One region of the Pseudomonas tussilaginis genome, then DNA from elsewhere that is predicted to be linked to it. Evidence: predicted binding sites of a transcription regulator. Region 1 holds the regulator's gene; the other holds the start of a gene.
The links. Region 1 encodes sigma-54, which starts transcription at its own class of promoters, with help from an activator protein. Its sites were predicted from a motif close to ANTGGCATNNANNTTGCTNT; they were not measured.
Positions count from the first base shown of each region.

Region 2: the regulator sigma-54 is predicted to act here: its motif matches at 1,937-1,956, upstream of flgB (flagellar basal body rod protein FlgB).

Region 1 is NZ_CP088149.1:4,752,434-4,757,852, reverse strand. Features, by position in the region: gene CX511_RS21330 (superoxide dismutase) at 1-574, shown strand, start outside; gene CX511_RS21325 (ZIP family metal transporter) at 586-1,479, shown strand; gene CX511_RS21320 (HPr family phosphocarrier protein) at 1,498-1,770, opposite strand; gene rapZ (RNase adapter RapZ) at 1,791-2,645, opposite strand; gene ptsN (PTS IIA-like nitrogen regulatory protein PtsN) at 2,648-3,112, opposite strand; gene hpf (ribosome hibernation-promoting factor, HPF/YfiA family) at 3,125-3,433, opposite strand; gene CX511_RS21300 (RNA polymerase factor sigma-54) at 3,511-5,004, opposite strand; gene lptB (LPS export ABC transporter ATP-binding protein) at 5,184-5,419, opposite strand, start outside.
Region 2 is NZ_CP088149.1:4,228,866-4,234,284, forward strand. Features, by position in the region: gene flgE (flagellar hook protein FlgE) at 1-289, opposite strand, end outside; gene flgD (flagellar hook assembly protein FlgD) at 321-1,028, opposite strand; gene flgC (flagellar basal body rod protein FlgC) at 1,044-1,487, opposite strand; gene flgB (flagellar basal body rod protein FlgB) at 1,491-1,898, opposite strand; gene cheR (protein-glutamate O-methyltransferase CheR) at 2,088-2,915, opposite strand; gene CX511_RS18830 (chemotaxis protein CheV) at 2,967-3,896, opposite strand; gene flgA (flagellar basal body P-ring formation chaperone FlgA) at 3,969-4,721, shown strand; gene flgM (flagellar biosynthesis anti-sigma factor FlgM) at 4,888-5,202, shown strand; gene CX511_RS18845 (flagella synthesis protein FlgN) at 5,248-5,419, shown strand, end outside.

The sequences.
Region 1 (5,419 bases):
TGCGCTGGAACCGCACATCGACACCCAGACCATGCAGATTCACCACAGCAAGCACCACCAGACTTACATCAATAACCTCAATGCGGCGGTAGAAGGCACGAAGTTTGCCGAGTGGCCGGTGGAAAAACTGGTCGCCAGCGTCAAGCAACTGCCAGACACACTGCGCAATGCGGTGATCAACCAAGGGGGCGGTCACGCTAACCACTCACTGTTCTGGACAGTGATGTCGCCTAAGGGGGGTGGTCAACCTCAAGGTGCAACTGCCAAGGCAATCGAGGAGCAACTGGGAGGTTTCGAGGTCTTCAAGGATGCTTTCACCAAGGCCGCATTGACGCGTTTTGGCAGCGGCTGGGCCTGGCTGAGTGTGACCCCGGAGAAAAAGCTGATAGTAGAAAGCAGTGGCAACCAGGACAGCCCGCTGATGAACCGCAACACGCCGATTCTAGGTCTGGATGTCTGGGAGCATGCGTACTACTTGTTGTACCAGAATCGCCGTCCTGAATACATCAATGCCTTCTACAACGTGATCGACTGGTCCGAAGTCGAGCGCCGTTATCTAGCCGCCCTGGTGTGAGTCATTTCGGTATGCGCACAGATGTGATGTCCGTAAGTGGCGTACGCCTGTTTCGTCTGGCCCTTGGAACCCTGTTGCTGCTGGTGGGCAGTGCCTTGCTGGTGGCGCAGGGTATCGCCTGGCTGGACCTTGAGCCGCGCATGATGCGCGCGCTCGAAGGCGGTGCTCTGTGTGCATTGGGGACCGCGCTGGGCGCGGTGCCGGTGCTGGTGATCCGCAGCATGCCGGTAGCGTTGGCAGATACATTGCTGGGCTTTGGCGCTGGGGTGATGTTGGCGGCGATGGCCTTTTCTTTGATCATGCCCGGCCTGGATGCTGCGCAGGCCATTGGTTTGGATCAGTGGGGCGCAGGCGCGCTAATCAGCTTCGGCGTGTTGTTCGGGGCGTTCTGTCTGTACCTGGTCGATCTCAAGGTATCGGGTGCTTCGCCCGGAGCCTTGGTGGGCCCTGCCCAGCAACCGGTGATTGCGGCGCGGATATGGGTGTTTGTCATTGCCATCATCGCTCACAACATCCCAGAAGGTATGGCCATCGGGGTGTCGGCGGGTGGCGGTATGCCGGATGCCGACAGCTTGGCCATGGGTATTGCCTTGCAGGATGTACCCGAAGGTCTAGTTATTGCACTGGTGTTGGCCGGGGCAGGGATGGCCCGGTTCAAGGCCTTTGCCATTGGTGCAGCGTCTGGATTGGTCGAGCCGGTGGCGGCAGTGATATGTGCCTGGCTGGTGAGCGTAGCGCAGCTGTTGTTGCCGCTGGGCTTGGCCTGTGCGGCCGGAGCAATGTTGCTGGTAGTGACTCAGGAGATCATTCCCGAATCACGTAGCAACGGCCATCATCGTCTGGCGAGCCTGGGGCTGTGCATTGGCTTCTGTTTGATGATGGTGATGGATACGGCGTTGGCGTGAGGGGAAAGCGGGGGGCGGTCATTCGCCTTCGTCAAAGTAGTTGTTGATCAGTTCGACCAGGGCATCGAGCGCTGCGTCTTCATCTTCGCCTTCGGTCTGCAGGTGTACCTGGGTGCCTTTGCCCGCCGCAAGCATCATCACGGCCATGATGCTCTTGCCGTCGATCAGCCGGTCCGGTGCGCGGCCTATACGTACCGTGCAGGGGAAGCGTCCGGCCACGCCAACGAACTTTGCCGCAGCCCGGGCGTGCAGCCCCAGCTTGTTGATGATGGTGATTTCACGAGCGGGCATCGCGGCGGTGGTCCTGTGGGCTAGAGGTCGCGGTGGCGAACCTGGACATTCTTCAAGGATTGCTGCAGCAACTGGCCCACGCGTTCGGTCAGGTAAACCGAACGGTGGTGTCCACCGGTACAGCCAATGGCAATAGTCACATAGGCGCGGTTGCTGGCGGCAAAGCGTGGCAACCATTTGAGCAGGTAGCTGGAGATGTCCTGGAACATGTCTTCGACATCAGGCTGTGCTGCCAGGTAGTCGATGACCGGTTGCTCCAAACCGGAGTGCTCGCGCAGCTCCGGCTTCCAGTAGGGGTTGGGCAGGCAGCGCACATCGAACACCAAGTCGGCGTCTACGGGCATGCCTCGCTTGAAACCGAAGGACTCAACCAGGAACGCGGTGCCAGGCTCCGGTTGGTTTAGCAGGCGTAGCTTGATCGAATCACGCAACTGATACAGGTTCAGGTTGGTGGTATCGATTTTAAGGTCGGCGAGGTCGGCGATCGGCCCCAACAGCTCAGTCTCGTCCTTGATCGCCTCGGCCAGCGAGCGATTGGCGTTGGTCAGCGGGTGGCGCCGACGGGTTTCCGAAAAGCGCTTGAGCAGGGTCTCTTCATCGGCATCCAGGTACAGCACATCACACTGGATATGACGGCCACGGGCTTCCTCAAGCAACTCCGGGAAGCGGCTGAGGTGGCTGGGCAGGTTGCGTGCATCAATTGATACCGCCACTTTGGGCTGCATCAGCTCGGTATTGATCAGGGCGTTCTCGGCCAGCTGCGGCAGCAACCCGGCAGGCAGGTTGTCGATGCAGTAGTAGCCGTTGTCCTCAAGGACCGCGAGAGCGGTACTTTTACCGGAGCCGGAGCGGCCGCTAACGATGATCAAGCGCATATTCAGTGCCCGTTCTGTGCTTCCAGAACGACCTGGTAGAGCGCGTCGTTGCTGGTGGCCGCACGCAGCTTTTCGCGTACGTCCTGGCGGTCGAGCATGCTGGCGATCTGGCGCAGCAGCTCCAGGTGAGCATCGGTGGCAGCTTCGGGGACCAGTAACACGAACAACAGGTCAACCGGAGCACCGTCGATGGCATCGAAGTCTATGGGGGCGTCAAGATGTAACAGCGCGCTGACCGGATCTTTGCAGCCTTTGAGGCGGCAATGGGGAATGGCGATACCGTTGCCAAAGCCGGTGGAGCCCAGTTTTTCACGGGCAATCAGGGCTTCGAACACGTCCTGGGTTTCCAAGTCGGGTACTTCTTTGCCGATCAGGTTGGCGATCTGTTCGAGTGCGCGCTTTTTACTGCCTCCCGGCACGTTCACCAGGGAACGGCCGGGGGTCAGGATAGTTTCAAGTCGGATCATGGATGAGGGGGATCAGCGGGCCGCTGCACCTTGCAGCAGGCTTTGCTGTTTTTCCTTGTGTTTTTTCAGTTGACGATCGAGCTTGTCAGTCAAGGCATCGATCGCTGCATACATGTCTGTGTGTTCGGCATTTGCAACAACTTCGCCGCCGGGAATAAACAGCGTTGCTTCAATCTTCTGCTGCAGCTTCTCGACCTTCATGATTACCGTCACATTGGTAATCTTGTCGAAGTGCCCCTCCAGACGTTTGAGTTTTTGCTCGACGTATTCGCGCAGCGGCTGGGTGACTTCTACATGCTGTCCACTGATATTGACTTGCATACAGCTTCTCCTTTGTTGCCCGTGCATAAGAGGCAGGTGTTGCGCCTGCCACTGAACTGCGATGGCTATCTCAGGGGCTACATCAGTCGCTTGCGCTCACTCGACGGTGCAATGCCGAGAGACTCGCGGTACTTGGCGACGGTGCGACGGGCTACCTGGATGCCTTGTGCCTCCAGTAAACCAGCGATCTTGCTGTCACTCAATGGCTTTTTCTGATTTTCCGCTGCAACCAGTTTTTTGATGATCGCGCGAATCGCTGTGGACGAGCATTCACCGCCTTCGGAGGTGCTGACGTGGCTGGAGAAAAAGTACTTCAGCTCGTAAATGCCGCGTGGGGTATGCATGTACTTTTGCGTGGTGACCCGAGAAATGGTCGACTCGTGCATGCCTACCGCCTCGGCGATGTCATGCAGGACCAGCGGCTTCATTGCTTCGTCGCCGTGATCGAGGAAGCCGCGCTGATGCTCGACGATCTGGGTGGCGACCTTCATCAAGGTTTCGTTGCGGCTCTGCAGGCTCTTGATGAACCAGCGGGCTTCTTGCAACTGATTGCGCATGAAGGTGTTGTCGGCGCTGGTGTCAGCACGGCGGACAAACCCGGCGTATTGCGGATTGACCCGCAGACGCGGCACAGCCTCTTGGTTGAGCTCGACCAGCCAGCGATCGCTGTCCTTGCGTACGATCACGTCAGGCACCACGTACTCGGCTTCGCTTGACTCAATTTGTGAGCCAGGACGTGGGTTGAGGCTCTGAACCAGTTCGATGACCTGGCGCAGTTCATCTTCCTTGAGCTTCATCCGGCGCATTAGCTGGCTGTAATCGCGGCTACCGAGGAGGTCGATGTAATCGCGTACCAGGCGCTGGGCTTCGGCCATCCACGGGGTACTGGCAGACAGTTGGCGCAGTTGCAATAGCAGGCATTCGCTGAGATTGCGTGCGCCGATGCCGGCAGGTTCGAATTGCTGAATGCGGTGCAGTACGGCTTCGACTTCGTCGAGCTCGATGTCCAGCTCGGGGTCAAAGGATTCGCAGACTTCTTCGAGGGTTTCGTCGAGGTAGCCCTGGTTGTTGATGCAGTCGATCAGGGTGACCGCGATCAGCCGATCGGTGTCGGACATCGGCGCCAGGTTAAGTTGCCAGAGCAAGTGGCTTTGCAGGCTTTCGCCCACCGAGGTGCGGGTGGTGAAGTCCCACTCGTCATCGTCGTTGCTGGGCAGGCTGCTGGCGCTGGTCTGGTAGATGTCTTCCCAGGCGGTGTCGACGGGCAGTTCGTTGGGGATGCGCTCGCTCCATTCGCCGTCCTCCAGGTTGTCCACAGTTTGCGTGGTTTCCTGGAAGGTGGTTTCCTGGACTTCGGCGACCGGCTTGCTTTCGGCGTTGTCGGCCATCGGGTCGCTGTTGTCGAAGTCGTCGCCTTCCTCCTGGCGTTCGAGCATCGGGTTCGATTCCAGCGCTTCCTGGATTTCCTGCTGGAGGTCCAGGGTAGAAAGCTGGAGCAGTCGGATAGCCTGTTGCAACTGCGGGGTCATCGTCAGTTGCTGGCCCATTCTTAGGACGAGCGATGGTTTCATGGCAGGGGCTTTACACCTTTTTTGCCGGCGCACATGCGCCATCCACTACAAGGGCACCGAAGCGCCAACTTTAAGCAAATTATATGCCTGAAATTGGAGCGTTTGCCTAGGGCACTGTAACAATAAAGCCGGATTTCACCGGGTCAGCAGCCCATGGCAAGCGCTGTGTCGCCTCGAACTTACAAGCGGAACTCGTGGCCCAGGTACACCTCTTTCACCAGGTCATTGGCCAGGATGGTCTCTGCGTCGCCTTCGGCAATCAGTTGACCATCGTTGACGATGTAGGCGGTTTCGCAGATATCCAGTGTCTCGCGGACGTTGTGGTCGGTGATCAGTACACCGATGCCTTTGGCCTTGAGGTGATGGATGATCTGCTTGATGTCGCCGACCGAAATCGGGTCGACACCGGCAAAGG
Region 2 (5,419 bases), 520 kb from region 1:
AGCCGTTGTCGCTCAGCACAAAGAAGCCCTGCCCCTGGATACCCATGTCCAGCACGTTGCCGGTATTGGTGATTTCACCGTTGGTGAATTGCTGCGACACCGAAGCCAGGCGCACACCGTTACCCACGCTCTGACTGCCGACGCCGAGCTTGTTGGCCGAGTAGACATCGGCGAATTCCGCGCGCGACGATTTAAAACCGGTGGTTGCAACGTTGGCGATGTTGTTGCCGGTCACGTCCAGTTGTTTGTTGGCTGCATAGAGACCGCTAAGGCCGATATTGAATGACATCTTTCAACTCCTTGTGCCGCGTTAGCCGGCTCTATATACCGATGGTTTGGACTTTGGACAGCGCGATGCTGCCCAGGCCAGCGAGATTGAGCATCATCTCGCCGCCGGTCTGACTGAGGGTGACGCTGCTGACCGTGGCGGGCAGCAGGGTGTACATATCCAACTGCTTGCCTTCGATGGTGGTTTTGGCGGCAAAGGTGTAGGTACCTGGATCAACCTTCTCACCGGCGTCATTGGTGCCATCCCAGACGAACTCGGAATTGCCGGCCTTCTGCTCACCCATATCGATGGTCTTGACCACCTTGCCATCCTTGTCGGTGATGGTGACGGTGGCGTTACTCAGCGACTGCGGCACTACCACGGAACCGGTGAAGCTCTTGGTGGTGTCGACCATGGCCTTGTCGGTCTGGACGATCACCGAGCGACCAACCAGCGATGACGCCTGCAGCGCCTGGGACGATTTGAAGTTGCCGGAAATCGCCGTCACCGTCTCATTGAGCGTGGTGATGCCTTCCAGGCTGCTGAACTGCGCCAACTGGGCAACGAACTCACTGTTGTCCTGAGGATCAAGCGGGTTCTGATTCTGCATCTGGGTAACCAGCATCTGCAGGAACGCGTCTTTGCCCAACGCCTGGTTGCCGCCAGCCTTGTTGTTGCCACCATTGTCGGAAGTCGGATTGGCCTTCTTGAGCACGTCATTCAGGTTTACCCCGCTTGGGGCATCATTAACACTTGCCATTGGCTTCGTCCTTTATCACTGACCCAGGGTCAGGACCTTCTGCATCATGGTCTTGGCCGTGTTCATCAACTCGGCGTTGGTTTGGAACGAGCGACTGGCAGAGATCATGTCCGCCATCTCCTCAACCACGTTGACGTTCGGGTAGTAGACGTAGCCGTCCTTGTTCGCCGCCGGATGATTTGGCTCGTAGCGTGCCTCAAGGTTGCTTTGGTCTTCGACCACGCCCAGCACCTGGACGCCCTGACCGGCAGCATCCTGATCCTGGAACAGCGACTGGCTGACGCCACCCTGCGCCTGCTGGAAGGTGGTGGCGAACACCGGATGGCGAGCACGGTAGGTCTGATCGATGCTCGATGAGACGGTCTCGGCGTTGGCAATGTTCGAAGCGACGGTGTTCAGACGCGTGGTCTGCGCACTCATGCCGCTACCGGCAATGTTGAAAACACTGGCGAGGGACATGACTTACTCTCCGCGCAGGGCCGATACCAGCCCTTTGAATTTACTGTTGAGCAGCGTAAAGCTGGCCTGGAAACCGACGGCGTTTTCCGCATAGCTCGATTGTTCAAGCTGAGCATCGACGGTGTTCTGGTCGACCGAAGGCTGCATCGGCGTGCGGTACTGCAGGGCTTCATCACCCATGCTCACCCCTTCGGCGTCGATGTGCCGGGCATTGGTGCGATCCAGGGAGAAGTGGCCCTTGCTGGTCTTCTCGCTCTGCGCCGCCAATACCGAAGCGAAGTCCATGTCACGCGCCTTGTAGTTGGGCGTGTCGGCGTTGGCGATGTTGTTGGCCAGCACTTCAGCACGCTGGGCGCGAAAGCCCAGTGCCTTTTCGTGAATGCCAAGCGCTTTGTCGAAGCTGATGCTCATGTCAGGGAAACCTTCGAAGGTTTTTCGTTGACTGAGTCAGAGCAAGAGCCATGCCAAAAAACAAAACCCCGTAAATACGGGGTTTTCAGGGCGTGCGGTGAGCGGCAATGCCAGAAAAGCGGCAAAGGCTTTCCGCCACCTGCCGACAGAGCGGCAATTTGGTGGCGGCAATCGCGCTCCTGCCAAAGGCTACTTGGCCTGGTAAATGATCCCCGGGCTGCACTGAACCATCTGGTAGTGATCCGGCAAACCGTTGAGCGCCTCGGAAGCGCCGAGGAACAGGTAGCCGCCAGGCTTGAGGGTGCTGTGGATACGCAGCAGGATGTCTTTCTTGACCTGGGCCGAGAAATAGATCAACACGTTGCGGCAAAACACGATGTCGAACTTGCCCAGAGCAGCATAGCTGTCGAGCAGGTTGAACGAGCGAAACTCCACGCGACTGCGAATCGGCGCCTTGATCGCCCAGCGCCCCGGCGTCTTGACATCGAAGTAACGCTGCAAGCGCTCCTGGGATAAACCACGAGCAATGGCCAGACTGTCGTACTCACCAGACTTACAGTTGTTGAGCATGGTCCCGGACAGGTCAGTGGCAACAATCTGCGCCCCCATTTTCAACTGGCCGATGTTGCTGCGCTCGAACTCGTCAATCGCCATGGAGATCGAGTACGGCTCCTGCCCCGAGGAACAAGCAGCCGACCAGATACGCAGGCGCTGACCTGGGTTGGCCTTGATCTGCTCAGGCAGCACTTTGTTCTTGAGCACTTCAAAGGGGTAAGTATCGCGAAACCACAAGGTTTCGTTGGTGGTCATGGCATCCACCACCTGCTCGCGCAAACCGCTGCGCGGCTGGCTCTGAATACGCTGCACCAGTTCAGTCAGGGACTTGATGCCCTGCTGCTCCATCAGCTTGTTGAGACGGCTGGAGACCAGGTACTGCTTATTTTCGCCCAGCAGGATGCCACAGGCTTTTTCCAGGAAGACCCGGAACTGTTCGAAATCCAAATTACCCGTAGACAATGATGCCGCCTCTTAAATCGTGTGAACCGCCAGGGGTACACCCCCTGGCCGTTAGTGCGTGGCCTTGATCCGATCAACGACGCGCTGGGCGAGGTCATCCGGCTTGAACTTGGCCAGGAAATCATCCGCGCCGACCTTCTTGACCATCGCTTGGTTAAACACCCCAGACAACGAAGTATGCAGGATGATGTGTAACTTTTGCATGCGCGGGTCGCTGCGAATCTCGGCCGTCAGGGTGTAACCATCCATCTCCGGCATCTCGATATCGGAGATCATCATCAGGAATTCTTCTTCCGGACGCTTGCCCTCATCGACCAGCTTGCGCAGGTAGTCCAGCGCCTGGCGGCCATCATTGAGCGCCACCACTTCCACCCCGACCGTCTGCAGACAACGACTGACCTGCTTGCGCGCCACCGACGAATCGTCGACCGTCAGCACCCGCAGTAGCACCGCCTTGTCCTGCACCTCGGCATCGACCACACCGGCAGAAATGACCTCGGAAGTCGGCGCAACTTCAGCAAGGATTTTCTCCACATCGATGATCTCGACCATCTTGTTGTCGACCCGAGTCACCGCCGTCAGGTAATGATCGCGCCCGGTACCTTTGGGTGGCGGATGGATCTCTTCCCAGTTCATGTTGACGATGCGCTCCACCGAGTGCACCAGAAAACCCTGGGTCTTGGTGTTGTACTCGGTAATGATAACGAAGCTGTTGCGCACATCTTCACTCAGACCGGGCATCCCGGTCGCCATCGCCAGATCAAGGATCGGGATGGTTGCCCCACGAATATTCGCGACACCACGCACTACCGGGTTGGACTTGGGCAACACAGTCAGAGGCGGACATTGCAGCACTTCCCGCACCTTGAACACGTTGATCCCGTAGAGTTGCTCGCCATTGAGACGAAACAGCAGCAGCTCCAGACGATTCTGCCCCACCAGTTGTGTGCGCTGGTTCACCGAATCCATTACACCAGCCATGCCAGAACTCCTTCACCTTACGCTACGAGCCTCGTACCCAGTGTCGGCACGCGCTTTGCTTTTTTTAATCGTATGAACACGAAAACGACATTTTTCCGACGCCTTACCTGCCACCTGCCCGGCTTCTTTGTTGTGCTGTGCCTGATGGTCCCCGGCGCTCGCCCTCTGGCTGACGCTTTTACCTTGCCTGAACAGCTTATCGGTGTCACCCAAGGGTTTCTTGAATTCACGGTTGAAGATTACCTGGCCAGCAGCCAGACCGAAGGGCGTTACGAAATCCAGGTCAACACCCTTGATCCGCGCCTGCGCATGCCACTGTGTGACCGCCAATTGGATGCCAGCCTGGAAAGCCCGGCACAGCCCCTGGGCCGCGTGACGATAAGGGTTCGCTGCGAAGGAAGCTCACCCTGGACGGTGTTTGTGCCCGCCCAGGTACGGCTGTTCCGCCAAGTGGTGACCGTGGTGCGACCGCTCAAGCGCGAGAGCATTGTCGGTGAACAGGACGTCGCCCTGCGCGAGCGCGATGTAGGCGTGCTCAACCAAGGTTTCCTCAGCAGCCTGGACCAGGCGATCGGACTCAAGCTTATCCGACCGACGGTCATGGACCAGGTACTGACACCGCAACACCTGGAGCAGGCCGAAGTGATCCGCAAGGGCGATCAGGTGGTCATCACCGCGCGCAGCGGCAGCCTTGCCGTGCGCATGCCCGGCGAAGCCCTGAGCAAAGGCGGCCTGAGCGAACAGATCCGGGTCCGTAATCTCAACTCCAAACGCGTGGTCAAGGCCAGAGTAACCGGGCCGGGCCAGGTGGAAGTGGCCATGTAAAGGAGCGAACTGCGAAGAACTCTGGCGATCAGGAACTGCTTTTCCTAAACTGTGTCCCATTGGGTGCGCCGAATGCCGTGCAGGTTGCAGCGTAATTGCGCCTAAAGTTTCTTTCGGGTTGGCCGAAAACAAGGCAAGCGTCCATATACCCAGAGGTTTTCTGATCATGGTCATCGACTTCAGTCGTTTGAATAACTCCCCGTCGGTTACCGGCGTGCGCACTGGCAACAGCCCGGAAAGCGCCACCGAAACCCGCGCAGCCAAGGCCGACACTGTCGCCCAGAGCGGCGCCAGTGGGGAAGCCGTACACCTCAGCCACGAGGCCCAGCAGTTGCAAAAGGTCAGCGACAAGCTGCGCGACCAGCCGATTGTCAACAGCGCCCGGGTGGCGGAGTTGAAACAGGCTATCGCCGACGGCAGCTACCAGGTCGACAGCAACCGCGTCGCCAGCAAACTGCTTAATTTCGAAGCCCAGCGCTAGCCACTGGCGCGCTGACTTCAGGACGCTTGAACCAAAGAGCCAGCCATGCACGACACTACCTTGCTGCAATTGATCGAAGATGATTTTGCTCCAGCGCAACAATTGCTCGAATTGCTGCACACCGAGGCGACTGCCCTGCACGGCCGCGACATGCCGTTGCTGGAAGAGATCCTGGCGCGCAAGCAATCGCTGGTGATCCTTCTTGATCAGCAAGGTC